DNA from 2 places in the Fructilactobacillus cliffordii genome. Region 1 is predicted to be linked to the other one. Evidence: predicted binding sites of a transcription regulator. Region 1 holds the regulator's gene; the other holds the start of a gene.
The links. Region 1 encodes LexA, which represses DNA repair genes until DNA is damaged. Its sites were predicted from a motif close to CNAACANNTGTTNG; they were not measured.

Region 1 (11,822 bases):
GCGATCTCTGAACAACAATTGTTATCGTTCAAAGCGGGACTCAAGGAAAACATGGTGCCCCGGGATGCCGAAGCATTTGTGACGATGGAAGATCCTGATGCGGTCATGAAAGACTTTGATGCCTTTATTGAAAATGCGCCAGTTAGTGGAGTAGCCAGCATCATTGGGAAACAAATTCACTTTGAAGTGGTGGGAAAAGCAGCCCACGGAATGGAACCGCGCAACGGGATTAACGCCGGGACTTACCTAGCCATGTTCTTAAAACAACTACCGTTAGATCAACCCGGCACGAACTTCATTCGCTTTATTACCAACAACCTGCACGATGATTCACGGGCCCGGCAATTAGGACTGCAATTTACTGATGAAGTCATGGGTGACCTAACTATGAACGTTGGGTTAATGGATTACGATGCTGAAACGGGCGGCGTGGTTAACACCAACTTCCGTTATCCGAAGGGAATCACGCCAGCAGAGATTCAAGCACACTTGGAAAAGGCCGCAACCCCATATCAAGCAACGGTTACGCAGACCAACAACATGGAACCGCACTTTGTTCCTGCTGATGATCAGTTAGTCACTGATTTGATGAACGTGTACAAGGAACAAACGGGTGAAACTAACGCACAACCAGAGGTAGTCGGGGGCGGCACCTTTGCTCGCTTGATGGAACACGGAGTCGCCTTTGGTGCTCTTTTCCCGAATGCAACTGATACCATGCACCAAGCCAATGAATTCCAACCAGTGGCCGATTTAATGTTAGCAATTTCAATTTACGCGCAAGCCATCTTTACGGTCACTAAATAATTTGCGTGCTTCGATTGACAACGACATGGATTAGTTATATCGTTAAGGCAAATTAATATCTGATTGATGGAAGAGTTGAGTAAGAAACCTTAAATCACAGAGAGTCTCCGGCTGGTGCGAGGAGATGATGGCGGGTTTTTGAAGATGGACTTGGAGTCATTAGCGGTGAATCATGAGCCGTTAACGGAGTGGTGGTCGTTATTACCACAGGGTTTGAGCTATGTTGATAGCTGTAACTCACGGAGGCTAGGGTAGTGATACGCTGGCGAAGTAAGGTGGTAACGCGAAGCATTCGTCCTTTTTAAGGATGAATGCTTTTTTATTTACAATCACTTTGAAGGGGGAATTAAGATGTCAAAAGCAGCACGCAGACTTATTTGGCTGGGGCTAATCGTTTTTGTAATCATTATGGGATACTTCAGTTTTGGGCGGGGAGCTGCCCAACAAAAGAATACGATTACCGTGGGAATCATGGCCGGATCAAAAGCGGAACAACAAATTTGGGATTCCGTAGCGCACACCGCCCAGCAAAAGTACGGATTGACGGTGAAATTCCAACGCTTTACTGATTACAGTCAACCGAATGCCGCATTGTCAAACCACAGCATTGACGTAAATGCCTTTCAAAACTATCCCTTTTTAGCTTTGTGGAACCAAAAGCACCACGACCACATCGTTGCGGTCGGGGATACCATCATCGAACCAATGCGGATTTACTCCTATCAAAGTAAGAGTGTTAATGATTTACCGGCTGGTAGTACCGTAACGGTCCCCAATGACGCGAATAATGAATCGCGGGCGTTGTTTGTTTTGCAAAGCGCGGGACTCTTAAAGTTAAAACCTAACGTTAAACTTGCGGATGCACGTTCAATCGTTGCCAATCCCCGGAATATAAAAATTAAAGAAGTGGATGCCAGTCAAACGGCGCGCTCTTTAAACGATGTAGGGGCTGCAGTTGTGAACGGAAACTACGCGCAAACCGCTTCGTTAGATCCCCACAAGGCCATCTTTACCGAACCGTTTAACCAAAATTCCAAGCAGTGGATTAACTTTATCGCCGCTAATCGGGATAATCGTAATGATCCACGGATTAAGAAATTAGTGAAGGCCTACCAAACGAAAGCAACAGCGAAAAAGATTAAACAGGTCTCTGGCATCAACCAAATTCCCGCTTGGAACCTCAAACTAAAGTAGAAAGGACGTTTACTCATGAAAGCAGCAGAAAAAGTACAAATTTTACGTGATTTAATCCAAATTCCAACCGTTAATGGCAATGAAGCTGCCATCACGGACTACTTAGTTCGCTTGTTTCAAGAGCACGGAATCGCGAGTCAAGTCCAACCAATTACGGATGATAAAAGTCGCACCAACTTAATTGTTGAGATTGGTTCCGGAAAAACGGACCAAGTCTTTGGCTTTACTGGACATCAGGATACGGTAACCGTGGGCGACGAAGCAGAATGGGAACATGCTCCGTTTGCTGCGACTGTGGTTGGGGATAAGTTGTACGGTCGGGGGGCCGCTGACATGAAGAGCGGCCTCGCTGCCGAAGTAATTGCGCTAATCGAGTTAGTGGAAGAACAGCGAGAAATTCCCGGCAAAATTCGGTTGTTAATTACGGCAGGTGAAGAATATGGTGCTCCTGGGGCCTACCAAATTGCTCCCAACCTGCTAACCGATTTAGATGCGTTAGTGGTCGGCGAAGCCACCGATGGGAACGTGACCTACGCGCACTCTGGCAGTTTTAACTACCGGATTGTGAGTCGGGGAAAAGCTGCCCACAGTTCGGTTCCAACGCACGGAATTAATGCCATTCAAGGATTGGTCAAGTACATCCAACGAGAAGCCCAAATTTTTGCCGACTTACCGGTTGACCCAACTCTCGGCCACGTGCAACACAGTGTGACGGTGATTCGTGGGGGAGAACAGGTGAACACGATTCCAGATGCCGCTGAATTATTGGGAAACGTGCGACCAACCTCCACATTTGGTAACCAGGCAGTAGGCAAGTTACTGCAAACCACGATTGACCAGTTAAACGAAACCACTGATTACGAGTTAGAACTCCAGGTGATTCACGACTTTTATCCAGTTGAGAGTCAAGCGGACGAGTGGTTAGTGCGAAACGCGGTAGAAATCTCACAGGTCAACTATCCGGATCGGCAAATTCATGCCGGCATCGATAATGGAGCGACGGATGCAAGTGTGTTTGTTAAACAGAATCCTGAGCTTCCTGTCATCGTTTTGGGTCCCGATAAAGCGGGAACGTCCCACCAACGGACCGAACACACGACCATTAGTAGTTATTTGAATACAATTAACATTTATAAGAACCTGGCAACTCAATTTTTTGCGACCCAGGCCTAACGAAAGAGCACGATTAGAATGATTTCTAACCGTGCTCTTCTAGTTAATTACAGTTTTTTGATTTTTTCATCAATTTGCTTTAAAACGATGGCCGCATTTTCAGGATCCTGCAGGTCATAAGTTTGTAAATCAATCTTCATTTTGGGGCTAACGTCGTAGTCCTCATACCATTGTTGGTAGGCTTGCCACATTTTGTGATAGTAAGCCTCCAACTCTGGATTATCGTCAAATTGTTCGTAATCACGACCCCGTTTTTTAATCCGGGCCAAAATTGTGGGAAAATCAGCGTCGGCATACACCAGCAAGTCGGGACGTTGCTTGGGCATTTCTGCTAATTCAGCCATCATGTTGTCCAAGAGTTTGAGGTAAACTGATAGTTCGATGTCAGAAATGTTACCGGCTGCATTATTTTCTTTGGTGAACAATGCATCCTCGTAAATAGAGCGGTCCAGGACGTTATTGTCATCGGCTAAGGCCTTTTTAATCATCGCAAATCGTTTGTTTAAAAAGTAAATCTGCAGCAAAAAACCATATTGTTGGGGATTTTTGTAGTAGAGGGGTAAAACCGGATTGTCCCCCACCGGTTCATAAAACGGTTTGGTGTGGAGGTGTTCAGCAAGTTTACCGGTCAGCGTGGTTTTGCCGACCCCAATCATTCCAGCAGTAATTATCACCATAAAGAGCTCCTTCTTCTATAATAAGATTAGTATAGCACGCCCGTGAATTTCGATAAAATAGCGGAGCCTCGCGGCGAGTTATGGTATCCTAGTAATAATTCGATTTAGTGATGGTGAGCAAATGAAGTGGTTAGATGGATTTTTAATTGTGGTGGGCTTGTTGATAATGGGCTGCAGTTATTTTGTAACGGGTCGGTTACAAGTTGGGATTTTTCTATTAGGAGTGGGAATCGGGCTACAAGCACTTGTGATTCCCATCGTTGTTTTGATCTGTCAACGTTACTTTAGCCATCCAGAAAGGGATGAGGAACACCCCCATGAATTTAAGTGAAATCGGTCAATTTATTAAACGACTACTGGTATTTATTCTATTAGTTGGTTTGGTGGTCGTGGTTCCCGTGCCGATGCTGTTCTTGCAACATTCGCATTTTCAAATGGGAATGGTGATTGGCATAGCCGTGATTTACATCGTTGTTTATTTAATTTCCATTTGGTTAGCATTTAAAGCATATCAACGGGTTTGGCACCAACCAAACGGTAAATTGACTAAATCGGATTGGAAGTTGATCATTGTTTCGTTGTTTGAATTTTTTGCAGTAGAAATTGTGATTGGAATTGTGGCGCAACTAATGCATCTTCCCGCTGGAAGTGAAAATAACCAGATTATTTACCAATTGCTCTCCAGTAGTCCGATTGTTTTGGTTTTAATGAGTGTAGGCATGGTCTTTTTAACGCCGATGCTTGAAGAACTAGTCTTTCGGGGATTTTTAATTCGCGGGGTATTAAACTGGGCACCTGGTTGGTTAGCCATGCTGATTAGTGGAATTGTTTTTTCCGCGGGGCATGCAAGTTCGAACTGGCTTAGCTTCTTGGTTTATGCAACGATGGGAGTTATTTTAGCCCGAGTTTATTTAAAGACGAATCGGATTCAGGCTTCGATGACCTTGCATTTTCTCAATAACTTATTCGCAACGATTATGATGGTGATTTCCATTCTGGGAAACGTCCACTAGAGAAAGGATGATCAATATGGATATTACAGAATTTAATTATTATCAAAATTTAAAAAGTCGGTTAACCAAGGTACAAGCGGAACTACAAGAGGAACGACAAGAATATTTAGATCGGATGGGGAATCTAAGCCAGTTGTACAATGACTATGACGTCGAAACGACTGAACAACTTGCCAATGCCTTAAATCATGGTGATGATGACCAGTTTACAACTGAAATTGAAACGGCCTTAACGAGTCACGATCAGGAATTTTTGCTTGCCAACGTCACCACCTTAAATCCGAGTGAAGCGCAAGTACTAGCTTCTATTCAAGGGGAAGCGGATGACGTGGCTACCGAAGCTTCCAAGGTAGAGAAGTTCTACCGGGAATTTGCATTACCAATTATCGAACGATTACAAAATAATCGGATGATTCACGTCGAAGACTTAACGACTTCTGGAAGCAATAGCGATACGGTGGTAGAAATTAATTATTTCTCAACGTTTGATGACTTTAAGGAAGATTTTAATGGTGCGGCTTACGTGGGCGAAGTAATCGAACAACGTTTGCAAGATCAAAAACCGATTAGTTTGATTATTACGGAACAAAATTATCCTAACGAATACGATGTAACGGTGATGCCGGAAAATGAGGAGGGCTAAGCAATGGTCGACAAACGAGATTATAAGTATCCAGATACCCAGGCCTATGATCAGGTGATTAAATTTTTGAACGATAATGGCGTGACCGTCCGCGATATTTCCAAGGTGACCTATAACTTACAAAAACAATTTATTAACATTCCCAGCATGGAATACGTGGATAAGATTGTGATTGATGTTTTGCATAAACGAGAAGTATTAAATAATGCATTGGTGGGGATGGAAATTGATCGATTAGCAACCAATCATCAATTATCCGAACCACTGCAAAGTATCGTAGAACATGATTTAGGGGTCTTTGGAGTTGATGAGACCTTAGCATTAGGAATTGCCAACATCTACGGAACGATTGGAATTACCAATTACTGTGGTTTAGATACTAACAAGCAGGGCATTGTGAAGGCATTAGACCGGGAACAATCCCGAGTAACTACTTTTATTGATGATATTGTCGGAGCCGTGGCGGGAGCTGCTTCGGCTAAGATCGCCCACGAAAATTCATAATCACGAAAAAATAGCAATGTCCCATCCATGAGGGCATTGCTATTTTTGCTTTAATTATTTAATTTCGTTACGGTACAATCCCACAACTTTGCCAAGAATGACACAATTGTTTAAGATGATGGGGGCCATGGTATCATTTTCCGGTTGAAGCCGGAAGTGATCACTTTCCTTGTAGAATCGTTTACAAGTTGCTTCTCCTTCATCATTCATGGCAATTACGATTTCGCCATTTTCGGCATTGGGTTGTCGTTTTACAATTACCTGGTCGCCGTCTAGAATACCAATGTTAATCATACTTTCCCCGCTAATGGTCAGCATGAAAAGGTCGGCTCGCTGGTTTTGCAGTTCCGCTGGAATTGGGAAGTAATCGGTTGCTTCTTGAACTGCTAAGATGGGTTCTCCTGCTGCTACGGTTCCCAAAAGTGGCATTTCGTTTTCAGTGGAGTTGGGTTGAATCCCCAAGGATCGAATCCCGTCCTCCGTAATTTCTAAGGCTCGTGGCTTCGTGGGGTTTTTGGTGATGTAGCCCTTTTTTTCTAACCGAGAAAGGTGACCGTGAACCGTGGAAGTGGAAGACAGACCCACGGATTTCCCGATTTCACGAACAGTCGGTGGATAGCCGTGGTCAATGACGTTGTCATAAATAAATTGTAAAATGGCCTGTTGTTTTGGGTTAGCTTGCGAAGACATGTAAACACCTCAAATTCGTTTAGTAGCAATGCTTTTAGCGTACCATAAAATTAGGAGTTTGCAAACGTTAGTTCGCCCGTTTCCTGTTTTATTATGATTGATTTCATGCTATTATTAAAGAAATTAAAAAAGGGAGTGGCAGAATGGCTGAAGATGAAAAATTAAAGCAGTTAATTCCGCGGATTAATGAATTGGCAAAAAAGGCTAAATCAGACGCGGGTTTAACTGATGCAGAAAAAGCGGAACAAGAAAAGTTACGTAAAGAATACCTCAAACGGTTTAAATCAAACTTTCGGACCCAACTTGAAATGACCCAGTTGTATGATAAAGATGGAAATGAAGTAACTCCCGAACCGGTCAAAGAGGCTCAACGCAAGAAGAATTTGCGTGACGATTAATTATTAACTGTTCAGAAAGAAGGAATTTAACTTGGCAACTTGGATTTGGATTTTACTAGTAATTTTAGCGCTAGTGGCAGGAGCAGCTGGTGGATTTTTCATGGCCCGCAAGTATATGGAAAAATACTTAAAGGACAACCCACCGATTAACGAAGATCAGCTGCGAGCAATGATGTTACAAATGGGACAAAAACCATCAAAGAAAAAGCTGAATCAAATGATGATTGCAATGAAACGCAATGCTAAATAAGCTAAAGAAAAAACCACTATTTAGTGGTTTTTTCTTTAGGATCATGATAAACGTAATCCGGATTAATTTCGTTATCGAGCTTGGTAAAAGCGGCTGCCATTTGGGTTTCGATGGCGGCTTGTTCCTCGTCATTCAAGCGGTTGGATTTTTCGATATAAATGGGATCACCAAAGTTAATGTGAGCCCGCTTGCGTAAAAAGACCTGTTTTAAGGTTAAGGGACCTTGATAAACCACGGGGACCATGGGAACCTGGGCGGTTTTAGCGATTAAAGCCGCGCCTCCCTTTAATTTGGTTGAATGCCGCGTCCCAGAAGGAAAAATCAAAACGGAGAGATCAGTCTTACGTAAGACCTTAACGGGGCGCTTAACGACCGAAATTCCGGGATTATGGCGATCAACCGGTTCCACGTTACACTTGCGTAATCCCCAGGCTAAGATGGGATTTTTAAATAATTCCTTTTTAGCAAGAAAGAAGAAGTGTTTGGGTAAGAGAACGACGCCAAAGAAGAGCATGTCAAACCAGGTTCGGTGCGGGGCAATTAAGACATAGTTACCAGCCGGAACTCTCTGCCGATTCTGTACGTCCGGTTTGCCGTTGAAGATGATGATGATCCATTTGATTACTGAAAAAGCAAACGAATAAAACAATCGTCTCATCCTTTCTGTTGAGATGTAAAATTAACCTTTAATAGTATACCATGTTTGCTGAGAAAAAATGATGAGGAGAAAACGGATGGAGCAAGTGCAACTACGACCAGACGAACGAATCGACCAATTATACCGAAATCACATCCAAATCATTCAAAGTGATGCGGTGTTTTCCTTTTCGTTAGATGCGGTCATGCTGGCTCATTTTGCAAACGTAAAGCGCAGTGCCAAAGCCCAAATTGTTGACTTGTGTGCTGGAAATGGAGCGGTGGGTTTGTTTTTAAGTCAAAAAACGCACGGTCAGATTACAGAGGTCGAGATTCAATCCCGGTTGTGTGACATGGCGGAGCGCAGTGTCCAGTTAAACCAGTTAGAGCAACAGGTGCGGGTGGTTCATGCCGACCTTAACGATAGCTTACATTACTTTGCCAAGGAATCGGTTGATGCGGTCACGGTTAATCCACCGTATTTTCCCGTGAAAGTAACCAGTAAAAAAAATCCGAATCCGTATCTAGCAATTGCGCGCCACGAGTTAAAGACCAATCTAACTCAGGTGGTTACAACGGCTAGTGATCTTTTGAAAACCGGCGGGAAACTGTTTATGGTTCACCGACCGGACCGGTTGCCAGAGATTCTAGCCGAATTACAAGCTCATCGGTTGGCTCCCAAAGAGATTCAGTTTGTTTATCCTCGGGCAAATCAGGATGCGAACATGGTTTTAATTGCAGCGCGTAAGGATGGGCAAGCCAGCGGTCTCAAGGTCAGGCCTGCCATCGTTGTTTATGCAGGAGAAACGTATACCCCCTTTGTGCAGGAACTTTTATATGGAAGCAAATAAATTATTTTATTTTTACGTTCTGTTATGTGATGATGGGTCTTTTTACGGTGGCTTTACCACTGACGTATCCAAACGATTTCAGACACATCGAAGCGGCAAGGGAGCTAAATATACCAAAGTGCATCAACCAGTGTGCGTTCTTTATTCAGAAGCCTTTACGAATAAACGGGCAGCATTACAAGCTGAATATCGCTTTAAGCATCAATCTCGTCAGCAAAAAGAACGGTTTTTACAAGCACAGGGACTGACGCCACGGCAATGGAGGTTGTCGAGCAATTAGGTTGTTTTTTGTGGCGCTTTTTTGTATAATGAATCTTGGTATTAAATTACTAATACGCACCCAAGACGTTTTTCCTGGTAGTGCTCGGTTGAGTTCTGGGAATAATTTTGGGGAGGAAAAAACTATTTTTTATGGAGGCTGATTATGGCTGTAGTAACAATGAAACAATTATTAGAAGCTGGGGTTCACTTCGGACACCAGACCCGTCGTTGGAATCCAAAGATGGCTAAGTACATCTTTACGGAACGGAACGGAATTTACATCATCGACTTACAAAAGACGGTGAAACTTCTGGGAGTTGCTTACAACTTCATGAAGGATTCTGCTGCTGATGACGCTGTAGTTCTGTTTGTAGGAACTAAGAAACAAGCACAAGATTCAGTTGAAGAAGAAGCTAAACGTTCTGGTGCTTTTTACGTTAACCACCGTTGGTTGGGGGGAACCTTAACTAACTGGAACACCATCCAAAAACGGATTAAGTACTTGAAAGACCTGAAGAAAATGGCTACTGACGGTACTTTTGAACGGTTGCCAAAGAAAGAAGCTTCATTATTAGTTAAGCAAACTGAAAAGTTGGAACGTTTCTTAGGCGGAATCGAAGACATGCCTAAGGTTCCGGATGTAATGTTCATCGTGGATCCTCACAAAGAGCAAATTGCTTTGAAAGAAGCACAAAAATTAAACATTCCAGTAATTGCAATGGTTGATAATGATCCAGACGGAATTGATTACGTAATTCCTTCTAACGATGATGCCATTCGGGCCATTCGTTTGATTACTTCGACGATGGCTGACGCTATCATTGAAGGTCGTCAAGGTGAAGATGAAGTTAGTGAAGCATCCTTCGAACAAAGTGATGAAGAACCAGCTTCTGAAAACGAAGAATAATTAATTATCTGGCTGACTCTGTTTAGACCATTTCGGCCTAGTCGAGTCAGCTTTTTTAGACAAAAAGGAGTGCTAAGTGATGGCTAATATTACTGCTAAACAAGTAAAAGAATTACGGGACAAAACTAGTGCCGGAATGATGGATGCCAAAAAGGCTTTAGTTGAAGCTGATGGTGACGAACAAAAAGCAATCGAAATCCTACGGGAAAAAGGGGTTGCTAAAGCACGTAAGAAGAGTGGAAACACTGCTGCAAACGGATTAACCCAAGTAGCAATTGATGGTGACAAAGCTGCCATCGTGGAAGTTAACTCTGAAACGGACTTTGTGGCTGCCAACGATGATTTCAAGAACTTAGTGGATGCCATTGCCAGTGTAGTTGCTTTAGAACAACCTGAAGACGTGGCTGCTGCTTTGCAGTTATCCCTTGGCGACGACACGGTCGAAGATGCCATTATTCACACGAGCCAAATTACTGGAGAAAAGATTACGTTACGTCGGTTTGAAACCATGACTAAGAGCGGCGACCAAATCTTTGGTAAGTACCTACACAATGGTGGAGAAATTGGTGTCCTAGTTAAACTGGATGGCGCTAATGAAACGGTTGCTAAAGACGTTGCCATGCACGTGGCTGCTGAAAACCCAGAATTCTTAACGCAATCTGACATTTCTGCAGAACGGTTAGATCACGAAAAGGAAGAATTGAAGAAAGAAGCCTTAAACGAAGGTAAACCAGAAAACATCGTCGAAAAGATGGTTGCTGGTCGTCTGCACAAATTCTTAGCTGGAATTTGTTTAGCTGACCAACCATTCGTTAAGGACCAAGACCAAACGGTTGCCCAATATGTGGAAGGCAATGGTGGTAAGTTAGCTGCCTTTGTTCGTTACCAAGTTGGTGAAGGAATTGAAGAAGCTACTGAAGCTGAAGACGAATAATTAATTTGACTAAAGACTAGCAATTAACGTTGCTAGTCTTTTTTTCTGCCGTTACTGAGTCTGTTGTTAGATTACGATTTATGCTAAAATTAACGTAACAATTAATGCTTTCAGGGGGATATTTAATGGCTGACGTAAAATACAAGCGGGTTGTTTTAAAACTTAGTGGGGAAGCCCTGGCTGGTGCCAAGGGTTTTGGAATCAATCCGCCCGTAATTAAAAAAATTGCCGATGAAATTCGTGACGTTTACAATCAAGGGATTCAAATTGCGATTGTCGTTGGTGGTGGAAACATGTGGCGTGGAGAAGCCGGTGCCGAAATGGGAATGGAACGTGCTCAAGCCGATTACATCGGAATGTTATCCACGATTATGAATGGATTAGCATTGCAAGATAACCTAGAATCAGCGGGAGTTCCCACCCGATTACAAACTTCGATTGAAATGCGCCAAATTGCAGAGCCATACATTCGACGTAAAGCCGTGCGGCACCTGGAAAAAGGACGAATCGTTATCTTTTCTGGAGGGACCGGTAATCCATACTTCTCAACGGATACGACGGCTGTTCTTCGAGCTGCTGAAATTGATGCTGATGCCATTTTGATGGCTAAAAATGGAGTGGACGGAATTTACTCGGCGGATCCAAACACTGATCCAGATGCCAAGAAGTTCACCAAGCTAACTCAAATGGATATCCTGAACAAAGGCTTACACGTAATGGATTCAACTGCTAGTTCTTTATCAATGGATAATAACATCCCACTGGTGGTCTTTAACCTGAATGAACCAGGGAACATTAAAAAAGTCATTGAAGGCCAAAATATTGGAACGATTGTGGAGGGGAAATAATGCCAATGAATACCAAAGAATTGACTCAAGAAACAA
Region 2 (11,822 bases), 440 kb from region 1:
GAAACGCGGACACCGGCTGATTGCCGATGACCGGGTCGACGTACACCAACACGATGAGCAAGACATCATTGGACAGGCTCCCAAAATTTTGAGTCACCTGTTAGAAATTCGGGGAATTGGAATTATCGACGTGATGACGCTGTTTGGAACCGGAGCCGTTCGGTCGGAAACGCGGATTGACTTAATCGTTCACCTGGACGTGTGGGAAAAGGGGAAGAAGTACGATCGCCTAGGCACTGGTAACGACAAACAACAAATTTTTGATGTCGAAGTTAAGCAACTAAATATCCCGGTTAAACCAGGTCGAAATCTTGCCATTATCATTGAAACAGCAGCAATGAACTTCCGGGCTAACACGATGGGCTACAACGCCACGAAAATGTTTGACGAAGAATTAAACGGGTTAATTAAAAATAACAGTGCTGCGGATCAACCAAAGCCTGACGAAGGTAAATAAGGGGGACTTGCGACAATGTTTGCAATTGCAGCCCTAAATCCGATTGCCTTTAGCTTTGGTCCGTTCAACGTACGGTGGTACGGACTCATCATTGCCAGTGCCGTCTTAATTGCCGTGTGGTTGGCAATGCGAGAAGTGCATCGTCAGGGACTCAACGAGGACCTGGTCTATAACCTCATTTTAGGTGCGATTCCGATTGCCATTGTCTCTGCTCGGATTTATTACGTGGTTTTTCGGTGGAATTATTACGCGAGCCATCCGGGAGAAATTATCGCCATTTGGGACGGAGGCATTGCCATCTACGGAGCCTTGTTAGGAGCGGGTCTGTTTATCTGGTGGTTTTGTCGCCGTCATCAATTATCTCTTTGGCAGGTGTTTGACATTGCGGCCCCGACCGTAATTATGGCGCAAGGAATTGGCCGGTGGGGGAACTTCATGAACCAAGAAGCGTATGGAGCAATTACCACCCACCGTTTTCTCACCCAATTACATTTACCGACCGGGATTATCAATCAGATGTTAATTGACGGAGCATACCGGCAACCGACCTTTCTCTATGAATCCATTTGGGATCTCTTAGGCTTCATTTTGTTGATGACCATGCGCCATTCCGACCACCTGTTTAAGCGTGGAGAAATCTTTTTGGCTTACGTCATGTGGTATTCCTACGGGCGCTTTTTTACCGAGGGAATGAGAACGGATAGTTTGATGCTGGGGCCACTGCGGATTTCTCAGGTGTTATCAGTAGTGCTGTTTGTGGGGGCGTTGGCCGTCCTCGTTTATCGCCGCCGCACGGACCACAGTTTACAGTGGTACGACGTTTACAACTCTAAAGGAGATCAATAAATGAAAACTAAAATTGCCGTATTAGGAGCTGGCTCCTGGGGCAGCATGTTAGCTGCCATTTTGGATGCCAACGGGCATGAGGTCCAACTGTGGACCAGAAGTGCAGAACAGGCCAACGAGCTGAACCAGCACCACACTAATTCTCATTACATTCACGATTACACCTTTTCAGCCAGTTTGCAGGCAACTACTGATTTAGAGGAAGCCTTAACCGATGCGACGGATATTTTGTTCATTGTACCGGCTCAAGCAACTCGCTCCGTAGCACAGGACGTTAATCAAATCCTGGCTAAGTTAGGCACTAAACCAGCCTTGATTCACGGGAGTAAGGGATTGGAAACCAAAACCTACCTGCGGATTTCCCAGGTGCTGGCAGAAACAATTGATCCTAATCACCGTACCAGTATTGCGGTGCTTTCGGGTCCCAGTCATGCCGAAGGGGTTGCCCAACACGATCCGACCTTGGTAACGGTGGCGAGTGATGATTTTGACGCCGCTAAACACTTCCAAAAATTATTTATGAATGAGTACTTTCGGGTTTATACCAACTCAGATGTCATTGGGGTTGAATTTGGCGGCGCCCTCAAGAACATTATTGCCCTCGCATCGGGCGCCCTAGCTGGATTAGGTTACGGGGACAATTCCCGAGCGGCTTTGATGACCCGGGGAGTGGCCGAAATTTCGCGATTAGGGGTGAGCTTTGGTGCTAACCCGTTAACCTTTGCCGGTTTATCCGGAATGGGGGATGTGATTGTTACGGCGACCAGCACGAACTCGCGGAACTACCGAGCTGGTTACCAACTAGGTCAGGGCGTTCCGCTCGACGAAGTGGTCGCTAACATGGGCATGGTGATTGAAGGAATTGCCACTAGTCAAGCCGCTTATGACTTAGCTCAGACAACCGGAATTTCGATGCCAATTACCGAAGCAATTCACGCCGTCCTCGAACAAGAAGAAACCGTTCCAGATGCTATTCACGCTTTAATGACGCGGGAAGGGCAAACGGAAAATGGTTAACCAAAGTAGTTGTGAGCTAAATAAGTTACTAACTTTAAGTAAGTGTGTTAGGATAAAGCTATTGAAAGTTAACCACTAAATGAGGTGAACAAAATGACCAAAAAATACGATGTAATTGTAATCGGAGCTGGACCAGCGGGAATGACCGCCGCTCTTTACGCTTCGCGAGCCGAACTTTCTGTTTTAATGCTTGATCGGGGTGTGTATGGGGGCCAGATGAACAATACCGCTGAGATTGAAAACTACACGGGGTTTAAATCCATTCTGGGTCCAGACTTATCTGAAAAAATGTACGAAAGTAGTACCCAATTTGGGGTGGAATATGCCTATGGTGAAGTCACTGGGATTGAGTTAGCTGGGGACCAAAAAATTGTTCATACTGCCGAAGACCAGTTTGAGGCACCAGCGGTCATCATTGGGTCTGGTTCAGAATACCGGAAACTCGGAGTTCCTGGTGAAGATGAATATGGTGGTCGGGGAGTTTCTTACTGTGCCGTTTGTGATGGAGCCTTCTTTAAGAATGAAGACGTTGTTGTAGTCGGTGGTGGGGATTCTGCCGTTCAAGAAGCTACTTACTTGGCTAACTTGGCAAAAAAAGTGACGGTTGTGCACCGCCGGGATCAACTTCGGGCCCAAAAGATCTTACAGGAACGCGCCTTTGCCCGTGACAACATTGAGTTTATTTGGAATAGTAATGTTACTGAAATTCTTGGTGATGGCAAAAAGGTTTCTGGGGTTGCATTGAAGAATAATCAAACTGGCGCAACCAGCGAACTGCCAACGGCCGGGGTGTTTGTATACGTTGGCATTTTGCCAATTACCGAGGCCTTTAAAGACCTGGGCATTACCGATGAACAAGGTTGGATTTTGACCAATGACGAAATGGAAACGAACGTACCTGGGATTTTTGCCGTTGGAGACGTCCGCAAGAAGCATTTGCGCCAGATTACCACTGCCGTTGGTGATGGTGGAATTGCTGGTCAAGCGGTCTTTGACTACGTGGAATCCGTTAAAAGCAAATAATTTACCAAAAGGAAGGACTCTGGGAGTGCTTCTTTTTTGTTTGGCGAAAGTATGTTCGTGTGCTAAGATAATAACACTGACCTAGTTGACTGGAACAACTAGCACTTACGATTAATCACCAATTAAGAATAAGAGGATCAAATGGTTACAAAAACACAAAATCAATTTGAGTTGGTTTCAAAGTACCAACCAACCGGTGACCAACCCACGGCAATTCACAAGATTGACGCTGGTTTAGCTGCTGGCGATAAAGAACAAACCCTGTTGGGAGCTACGGGAACGGGAAAAACGTTCACGATGGCTAACATCATTCGGGATCAAAATCGGCCTACTTTAGTGTTGGCTCATAATAAGACCCTGGCGGGGCAGTTATATAACGAGCTCAAGGAGTTTTTTCCGCACAATGCCGTGGAATACTTCGTTAGTTACTACGATTTCTATCAACCAGAGGCCTACGTTCCTTCAAGTGATACCTACATTGAAAAGGATGCATCGATTAACGATGAAATCGACCAACTACGACATGCTGCGACGAGTGCGTTATTGTCTCGGAACGATGTGATTGTGGTGGCTTCTGTTTCCTCTATCTTTGGATTGGGGAATCCCGAAGAATACCAAAATCATACCGTTTCGCTACGGGTTGGTGATGAAATGGAACGCGACGTTTTGCTCCGGAAGCTGGTTAACATCCAGTTTCAACGCAACGACATTGACTTTGATCGGGGTCGTTTTCGGGTCCATGGGGATACCGTGGAGGTTTTTCCGGCTTCTGGAACGCAAAACGCCTACCGGATTGAATTCTTTGGCGATGAAATTGACAAAATTACTCAAGTCAACACCTTAACGGGGGAAGTCTTGGGAGAACCCACGTCGGTGACACTCTTTCCGGCGACCCACTTTTTGACCAATGATGAAATCATGCGGGTGGCTTTGCCAGAAATTAAAACCGACATGGAAACCCAAGTCGGAAAGTTAGAACACTCCGGTAAACTCCTAGAAGCCCAACGATTAAAGCAACGGACAACTTACGACCTGGAAATGATGCGGGAAATGGGTTACACGTCGGGAATTGAAAACTACTCACGTTACATGGATCGCCGGAAACCGGGCGAACCACCGTATACGCTGCTGGATTTCTTTCCCAAAGACTTCTTGATGTTTATCGATGAATCACACCAAACAGTGCCCCAAGTTCGGGGAATGTTAAAGGGAGATCGAGCCCGCAAGAAACAGCTAATTGACTACGGCTTTCGGTTACCGAGTGCCTATGACAACCGACCGTTAAACTTTGATGAGTTTGAAAAGCACATTCACCAGGTGGTTTACATGTCAGCTACTCCCGGTGATTACGAACTGGAACATAGCAGTCAGGTGGTAGAACAGATTATTCGACCAACTGGGTTACTGGATCCAACCGTCGAAGTGCGACCGACTAAGGATCAGATGGATGACTTACTGGGCGAAATTAACGCGCGGGTCAAGAAAAACCAACGGACCTTTGTGACAACCTTGACCAAAAAGATGGCCGAGGATTTAACCGATTATCTTAAGGATCTGGGGGTAAAAGTGAAATACCTGCACAGTGACATCAAAACCCTGGAACGAACGCGGATTCTGCGGGACTTGCGGTTGGGAAAATTTGACGTTCTGATTGGAATTAACCTCCTGCGGGAAGGAATTGACGTACCGGAAGTTTCACTGGTGGCCATTTTGGACGCTGATAAGGAAGGTTTCTTACGGAACGAACGCTCCCTGATTCAAACCATCGGGCGGGCCGCTCGGAACGAAGACGGGCACGTGATCATGTACGCCGATCATGTGACGGACTCAATGCAGTTAGCCATGGATGAAACCCAGCGGCGGCGGGACAAGCAAATTGCGTATAACGAAGCCCACCACCAGCAACCGCACACCATCATTAAACCGGTGGAAAAAGTCATTTCGGCTTACAAACAAACCGAAGATGATCATTACAACAAGGAAAAACCGTTTGCAGAGTCTGACTTTGAACAAATGAGTGTCAAGGAACAACAAGTGGTCCTGAAAAATCTGAGTGATGAAATGCAGACGGCGGCGCAACAACTAGACTTTGAACAGGCGGCAAACCTGCGGGATACGATTAAAAAATTAAAGCAAGAAATGGATTCATAATTAAAGGAGGTGGAGACCATGGCCAATGATGCCATTAAAATTCGCGGCGCCCGGGAACACAACTTAAAGGACGTGAATGTGGACATTCCGAAAAACCAGCTCGTAGTAATGACGGGTCTCTCTGGATCAGGAAAGAGTTCGCTGGCATTTGATACTTTATATGCGGAAGGTCAACGCCGGTACGTGGAAAGTCTGTCGTCATACGCCCGCCAGTTTCTGGGTCAGATGAATAAGCCAGACGTTGATTCAATCACCGGATTGAGTCCGGCGATTTCGATTGACCAGAAAACGACGTCAAAAAACCCCCGTTCCACCGTGGGAACAGTTACGGAAATTAATGATTACCTGCGCTTGTTGTGGGCTCGGGTAGGGACTCCGGTCTGTCCGAACGACGGCACGGTAATTCGGAGCCAATCGGTGGACCAAATGATTGACCGCATCATGGAACTGCCAGAGCGGACGAAAATGCAAATTTTGTCGCCAATTGTGCGTGCCAAACGGGGCCAGCACAAAAAGGTGCTGCAACGAATTAAAAAGGAAGGCTTCGTCCGGATTATCGTGGACGGGGAACAACATGATGTTAACGATGACCTAGAGTTGAATCAGAACCAACGGCACGACATTAGCATTGTGATTGACCGGATTGTGGTGAAACCAGGGATTAACGCCCGGTTGTCTGATTCCCTAGAGACGGCGTTACGTTTGAGTGAGGGGTATGCCACCCTTGACTTTCTCGGTCAACGGAAACCGATGCTCTTTTCGGAACATTATTCCTGTCCTGTGTGTGGCTTTACCGTGGGGCAATTAGAACCCCGGCTCTTTTCGTTTAACTCACCATTAGGGGCTTGTCCAGAATGTGACGGACTGGGTGCTAAGCTAGAGGTGGATGAAGAATTGGTGATTCCAGATTCCAGTAAAACGCTACGCGATGGGGTGATTGAGCCATGGAATCCGATTAGCTCCAAGTACTACCCGACATTATTGGAACAAGCGGCCACGGCCTTTGACATTGATATGGATGTCCCGTTTGAAAAATTACCGAAGGACCAACGGGAATTGATTTTGTACGGATCCAAGGGGAAAGAATTTCATTTCCACTATGAAAGTGACTTTGGGGGCGTTCGCGATGCCGATGTGCCGTTTGAAGGGGTCATGACGAACATTGCCCGTCGCTATCGGGACACTAACAGTGACTTCACCCGCGACCAGATGCGCAAGTACATGCGGGAATTAACCTGTCAGGCTTGTCATGGATTGCGATTAAACCAAAAAGCGCTGGCCGTTAAGATTAACGGGTTAAGCATTGCCGAAGTCTGTGAACAAAACATCACGGAGGAATTTAACTTCTTTCAAAACGTTGATCTCGGCGAGCAGGATACCACGATTGCGCAACCAGTAATCAAGGAAATTAGTGATCGGTTGGACTTTCTGCTCAACGTGGGACTAAGCTACCTAACCCTGTCACGAGCAGCGCGCACCCTCTCTGGAGGGGAAGCCCAACGAATTCGTCTGGCTACCCAAATTGGTTCTAACCTCTCGGGGATTCTCTACGTGTTAGATGAACCCTCGATTGGACTGCACCAACGGGATAACGCCCGCTTGATTAAGTCACTGAAGCAGATGCGCGACCTCGGTAACACCTTGGTCGTGGTAGAACACGATCAGGAAACGATGCTCGCGGCTGACTACCTCGTGGACGTCGGTCCGGGAGCCGGTGCGAACGGTGGTCGGATTATGGCAACCGGAACTCCCGCCGAAGTGGAACAGAACCCGAACTCGTTGACGGGACAATATTTATCAGGCAAAAAGTTTATTCCAGTCCCACTGCAACGACGGACCGGAAACGGGAAGTTTGTGACGGTGAAGGGCGCCCAAGCCAATAACCTAAAAAACATCACGGTGAAGTTTCCGTTAGGGGAACTGAACGTGGTTACCGGGGTCTCTGGCTCTGGGAAATCGACCCTTGTAAATGACATTTTAAAGCGGGCACTGGCCCAGAAGTTAAACCATAATTCTGCCAAGCCCGGGAAGTATAAATCAATTACCGGTTACCAGCAGATTGAAAAACTGGTTAACATCGATCAGAGTCCGATTGGCCGGACACCACGAAGTAATCCAGCCACCTACACGGGTGTTTTTGATGATATTCGCGATTTATTTGCCAAAACGAATGAAGCGCAATTGCGCGGTTACCATAAGGGCCGCTTTAGCTTTAACATCAAGGGGGGACGGTGTGAAACCTGTCATGGTGATGGAATCCTGAAGATTGGGATGGATTTCTTACCAGACGTGTACGTTCCGTGTGAAGTTTGTCACGGCAAACGGTACAATGCCGAAACTCTGCAGGTGGAATACAAGGGCAAGAACATTGCCGAAGTTTTAGACCTGACGGTACGCGAAGCCCTTGACTTTTTCTCGGCAATTCCCAAGATTACCCGGAAATTGCAAACGATTGCCGACGTCGGACTCGGTTACGTAAAACTCGGACAACCGGCGACAACCCTCTCCGGTGGGGAAGCCCAGCGGATGAAATTGGCATCAGAACTGCATAAACGTTCCTCCGGCAAGAACTTTTACATTCTCGATGAACCAACGACGGGATTACATACGGACGATGTGAAACGTTTGTTGCAAGTTTTGCAGGCCCTCGTGGATGAAGGCAATACTGTTTTGATCATCGAACACAACATGGACGTGATTAAGCAAGCCGACCATGTGATTGATCTCGGTCCGGAAGGTGGAGATGCCGGTGGAACCGTCGTGGCCACCGGAACGCCGGAAGAAATTACGACCGTTTCTGAGAGTTACACGGGTCAATATTTAAAACCAATTTTAGCGCAGGACACAGAACGTACGAAAGCTGCATTAGACTAAAAAGAATCGTCACTGACGGTTCTTTTTTGCTGGGGATGAAACACCCGGTATGCTATACTTAGACAAAGTTTGGAGGAGAGGGCAATGCGAAAAGATGATCAATTGGTAGTTATAACCGGAATGAGTGGAGCAGGCAAAACCAAGGCGCTCCAAACCTTTGAAGACTTGGGGTACTTTTGTGTTGATAACCTGCCAACGGCGTTGATGGGTAAATTTACCGAATTATTGCGCACTTCCAGTGAAATTAATCAGGTGGCCGTAGTCTTAGACTTACGTTCCGCTGAATCAAGTCAAGCCGTAGTGGAATTGTTGCTTAAGATTGCCAAACGACACAATGACCGGGAAGCAGTCATTTTCCTGGATGCGAACACCGAAAAGCTGGTCTCCCGCTACGAAGAAAGTCGGCGGGATCACCCGTTAGCTCGGAACGGACGGGTGGTTGACGGTATTGAAAAGGAACGGAAGCTCCTGGCTGAAGTGCGGGACAATGCTAGTTGGGTAATTGATACCACGGATCTTAAGCCACAAGACTTACAAGCAAAAATTGTGAAACGATTTGAACAGCACGAGCTACCGCAATTTCATGTGGAGCTAATGTCTTTTGGTTTTAAGCACGGACTGCCCTTGGATGCTGACATGGTGTTTGACGTGCGTTTCATTTCTAATCCATATTACATCCCCGAACTCCGGGATCAAACTGGTCAGGATCAACCAGTTTATGACTACGTCATGGAACAGGATAGCGCGGAGACCTTTTTTAACAAAACCCTCAATCTCCTCGAATTTGAATTGCCCCGCATTAGACAAAGTTCGAAATCCAGCGAGACAATTGCGATTGGTTGTACGGGTGGGCAGCACCGCTCCGTGGCGATGACCGAACGGTTGGCGCATCATTTGCGTGAACTGGGCTACGTGGTAAATATTACCCACCGCGACATTCAACGACACAAAGGAGCAGAGAAACCCAATGGTAGATAAAGTTGCGAAACGAATTGATCGTCCCCGGATGGTGGTGATTGGCGGAGGAACCGGGTTGCCCGTGATTCTAAGAAACTTAAAGAAACGCGACGTGGATATCACGGCCGTCGTGACGGTGGCTGACGATGGCGGTTCGTCCGGAATTTTGCGGAACTACATTAACGTGTTACCCCCGGGAGATATCCGCAACGTCCTGGTGGCCTTATCCACATTGCCAGAGCTATACCTAGATATTTTTCAGTACCGGTTTAAGTCTTCGGATAAATTTTTGTCCGGGCATGCGATTGGTAATTTAATTATTACGGCACTTTCCGAAATGGAAGGCGGCTTCTTTGACGCAGTGCAGGAATTAACCCGGATGATGAAAGTCGACGGGCACGTTTACCCGGTTTGTGATGAAGAACTGGTGCTGCATGCCGAGTTTAGTGACGGCAGTCAATTAGCCGGAGAAGCAGAGATTACGGCGGCTGATAAGCTGGTGAAGCGGGTCTGGGTGGAATCTCCGACTAATGATCACCAACCGGAGGCCGTCCCCGACGTGATTGAGGCCATTATGAACGCCGATCAAATCGTGCTGGGTCCCGGAAGCTTATATACCAGTATTCTGCCGAACTTAATGGTAAGCAACGTGGGTGAAGCGGTCAAAGCTACGAGTGCTGAGGTGGTCTATATTTGTAACATTATGACTCAAAAAGGTGAAACGGATCACTTTACGGATGCCGACCACGTGCGGGTTTTAGACCGGCAATTAGGGCAGAACTTCATTAACACCGTCCTAGTTAATAACCGTCCGGTCCCGGCGAGCTACATTGATCATCAACGTTGGGGGGATGAATCACAACCCGTCGGGCATGACTACCAAGGTCTCAAGGAACTAGGTTGTCGGGTGATTTCCTCAGACTTTTTAGAATTGAAAGACCACGGTGCCTTTCATAATGGTCAGCTTGTTTCCAACGAACTGATTCGCTTGCTCGGTCAACCAAAATTCAATCATTAGGAGGTCACCAAGATGTCATATGCTAGTGATGTGAAAAAGGAGCTCACCCGCTTAGAGGTCCATCGTACCAATGCCAAGGCGGAATTAATGGCGCTGATTCGGATGAATGGGACCTTAACACTGTCAAATCAACACTTCTCGTTAGAAGTCCAATCTGAAAATTCTGCGATTACCCAACGAATTTATCGGTTGCTGTTACAGTTTTATCAAGTTAAGGCTAGTGTCGTAGTTCGGAAAAAGATGAAGCTGAAGAAGAATAATTTGTACGTGGTGCGCCTGCAGCAACGGGTGGAAGCTATTTTGGATGACTTGGGAATTTTAGATCATTATCAGATTTTAGAACGGGTCCCGGTGGAGTTGTTACAAGATGATTTACAAGTCCGTTCCTATTTACGCGGAGCCTTTTTGGCCGGGGGATCGGTCAATAATCCCCAAACCTCGCGGTATCACCTAGAAATTTATTCTTTGTACGAAGATCACAGTGAGATGCTGACCGAGATGATGAATCAGTATCACTTAGGTGCCAAGCAAACCAAGCGGCGCAGTGGTTACATTGTGTACTTGAAAGAAGCCGAAAAGATTGCGGATTTCTTACAGCTGATTGGGGCCACCAATGCGATGCTGAAGTTTGAAGACATCCGGATTGTCCGCGACATGCGTAACTCAGTCAACCGGTTGGTTAATTGCGAAAATGCCAACATGAATAAGGTGGCGAACGCGTCGACCCGTCAGATTGAAAACATCCAACTGATTGAAGAACGGGTGGGACTTGAGTCCTTGCCACCGAAACTGCGCGACGTTGCCGAAACGCGCTTGAAAAATCAGGAAGTTAGTTTGAAAGAACTCGGCGAGTTGGTTGCGAACGGACCGATTTCCAAGTCGGGGATTAATCACCGGTTACATAAGATTAACGACTACGCAGAGAAGTTACGGGCCGAGCCGTAATGTCACTGCCAAATAAAAAAAGTGCCGAGAAAATTAATTCTCGACACTTTTTAGTTATTGCTTATTTTCGATCGGAACTGTTCTTCATAATACCGTCAATCAAGCCATAATCAACTGCTTCGGGAGCAGTGAGGTAGTTATCCCGTTCGGTATCACGATCAATCTTAGAGAGCGGCTGACCGGAGTGATCTGCTAAGAGTTCGTTAATCATCTTGCGAGCTCGCAGAATTTCTTTGGCAGCAATCTCAATTTCAGTTTGTTGACCTTGCGCACCACCAGATGGTTGGTGAATCATGATTTGGGCATGTGGCAAAGCAAACCGTTTACCTTTGGTTCCGGCCGTAGCCAAAACGCTGGCCATCGAAGCGGCCATTCCCATGACGATCGTTTGCACGTCGGCTTTGATGAAGTTCATGGTATCGTAAATGGCCATTCCGGAAGTAATGACTCCACCTGGGGAGTTGATGTATAAGTAGATGTCCTTGTCAGAATCTTGGGCGTCCAAGAATAGCAGTTGGGCAATCACGGCGTTGG

Region 2: the regulator LexA is predicted to act here: its motif matches at 3,388-3,401, upstream of uvrB (excinuclease ABC subunit UvrB).

What each region holds. Positions count from the first base shown of each region.
Region 1 covers NZ_CP097117.1:42,800-54,621, forward strand. The annotation lists gene pepV (dipeptidase PepV) at 1-807, shown strand, start outside; gene M3M38_RS00225 (MetQ/NlpA family ABC transporter substrate-binding protein) at 1,153-2,001, shown strand; gene M3M38_RS00230 (ArgE/DapE family deacylase) at 2,017-3,174, shown strand; gene M3M38_RS00235 (deoxynucleoside kinase) at 3,222-3,851, opposite strand; gene M3M38_RS00240 (hypothetical protein) at 3,973-4,182, shown strand; gene M3M38_RS00245 (CPBP family intramembrane glutamic endopeptidase) at 4,169-4,864, shown strand; gene M3M38_RS00250 (hypothetical protein) at 4,881-5,507, shown strand; gene M3M38_RS00255 (phosphatidylglycerophosphatase A family protein) at 5,511-6,011, shown strand; gene lexA (transcriptional repressor LexA) at 6,066-6,701, opposite strand; gene M3M38_RS00265 (DUF896 domain-containing protein) at 6,845-7,099, shown strand; gene M3M38_RS00270 (YneF family protein) at 7,131-7,349, shown strand; gene M3M38_RS00275 (lysophospholipid acyltransferase family protein) at 7,366-8,007, opposite strand; gene M3M38_RS00280 (tRNA1(Val) (adenine(37)-N6)-methyltransferase) at 8,084-8,836, shown strand; gene M3M38_RS00285 (GIY-YIG nuclease family protein) at 8,823-9,116, shown strand; gene rpsB (30S ribosomal protein S2) at 9,261-10,004, shown strand; gene tsf (translation elongation factor Ts) at 10,081-10,938, shown strand; gene pyrH (UMP kinase) at 11,064-11,786, shown strand; gene frr (ribosome recycling factor) at 11,792-11,822, shown strand, end outside.
Region 2 covers NZ_CP097117.1:487,494-499,315, reverse strand. The annotation lists gene hprK (HPr(Ser) kinase/phosphatase) at 1-457, shown strand, start outside; gene lgt (prolipoprotein diacylglyceryl transferase) at 473-1,303, shown strand; gene M3M38_RS02525 (NAD(P)H-dependent glycerol-3-phosphate dehydrogenase) at 1,304-2,320, shown strand; gene trxB (thioredoxin-disulfide reductase) at 2,414-3,343, shown strand; gene uvrB (excinuclease ABC subunit UvrB) at 3,485-5,494, shown strand; gene uvrA (excinuclease ABC subunit UvrA) at 5,513-8,368, shown strand; gene rapZ (RNase adapter RapZ) at 8,453-9,346, shown strand; gene M3M38_RS02500 (gluconeogenesis factor YvcK family protein) at 9,336-10,343, shown strand; gene whiA (DNA-binding protein WhiA) at 10,356-11,288, shown strand; gene clpP (ATP-dependent Clp endopeptidase proteolytic subunit ClpP) at 11,350-11,822, opposite strand, start outside.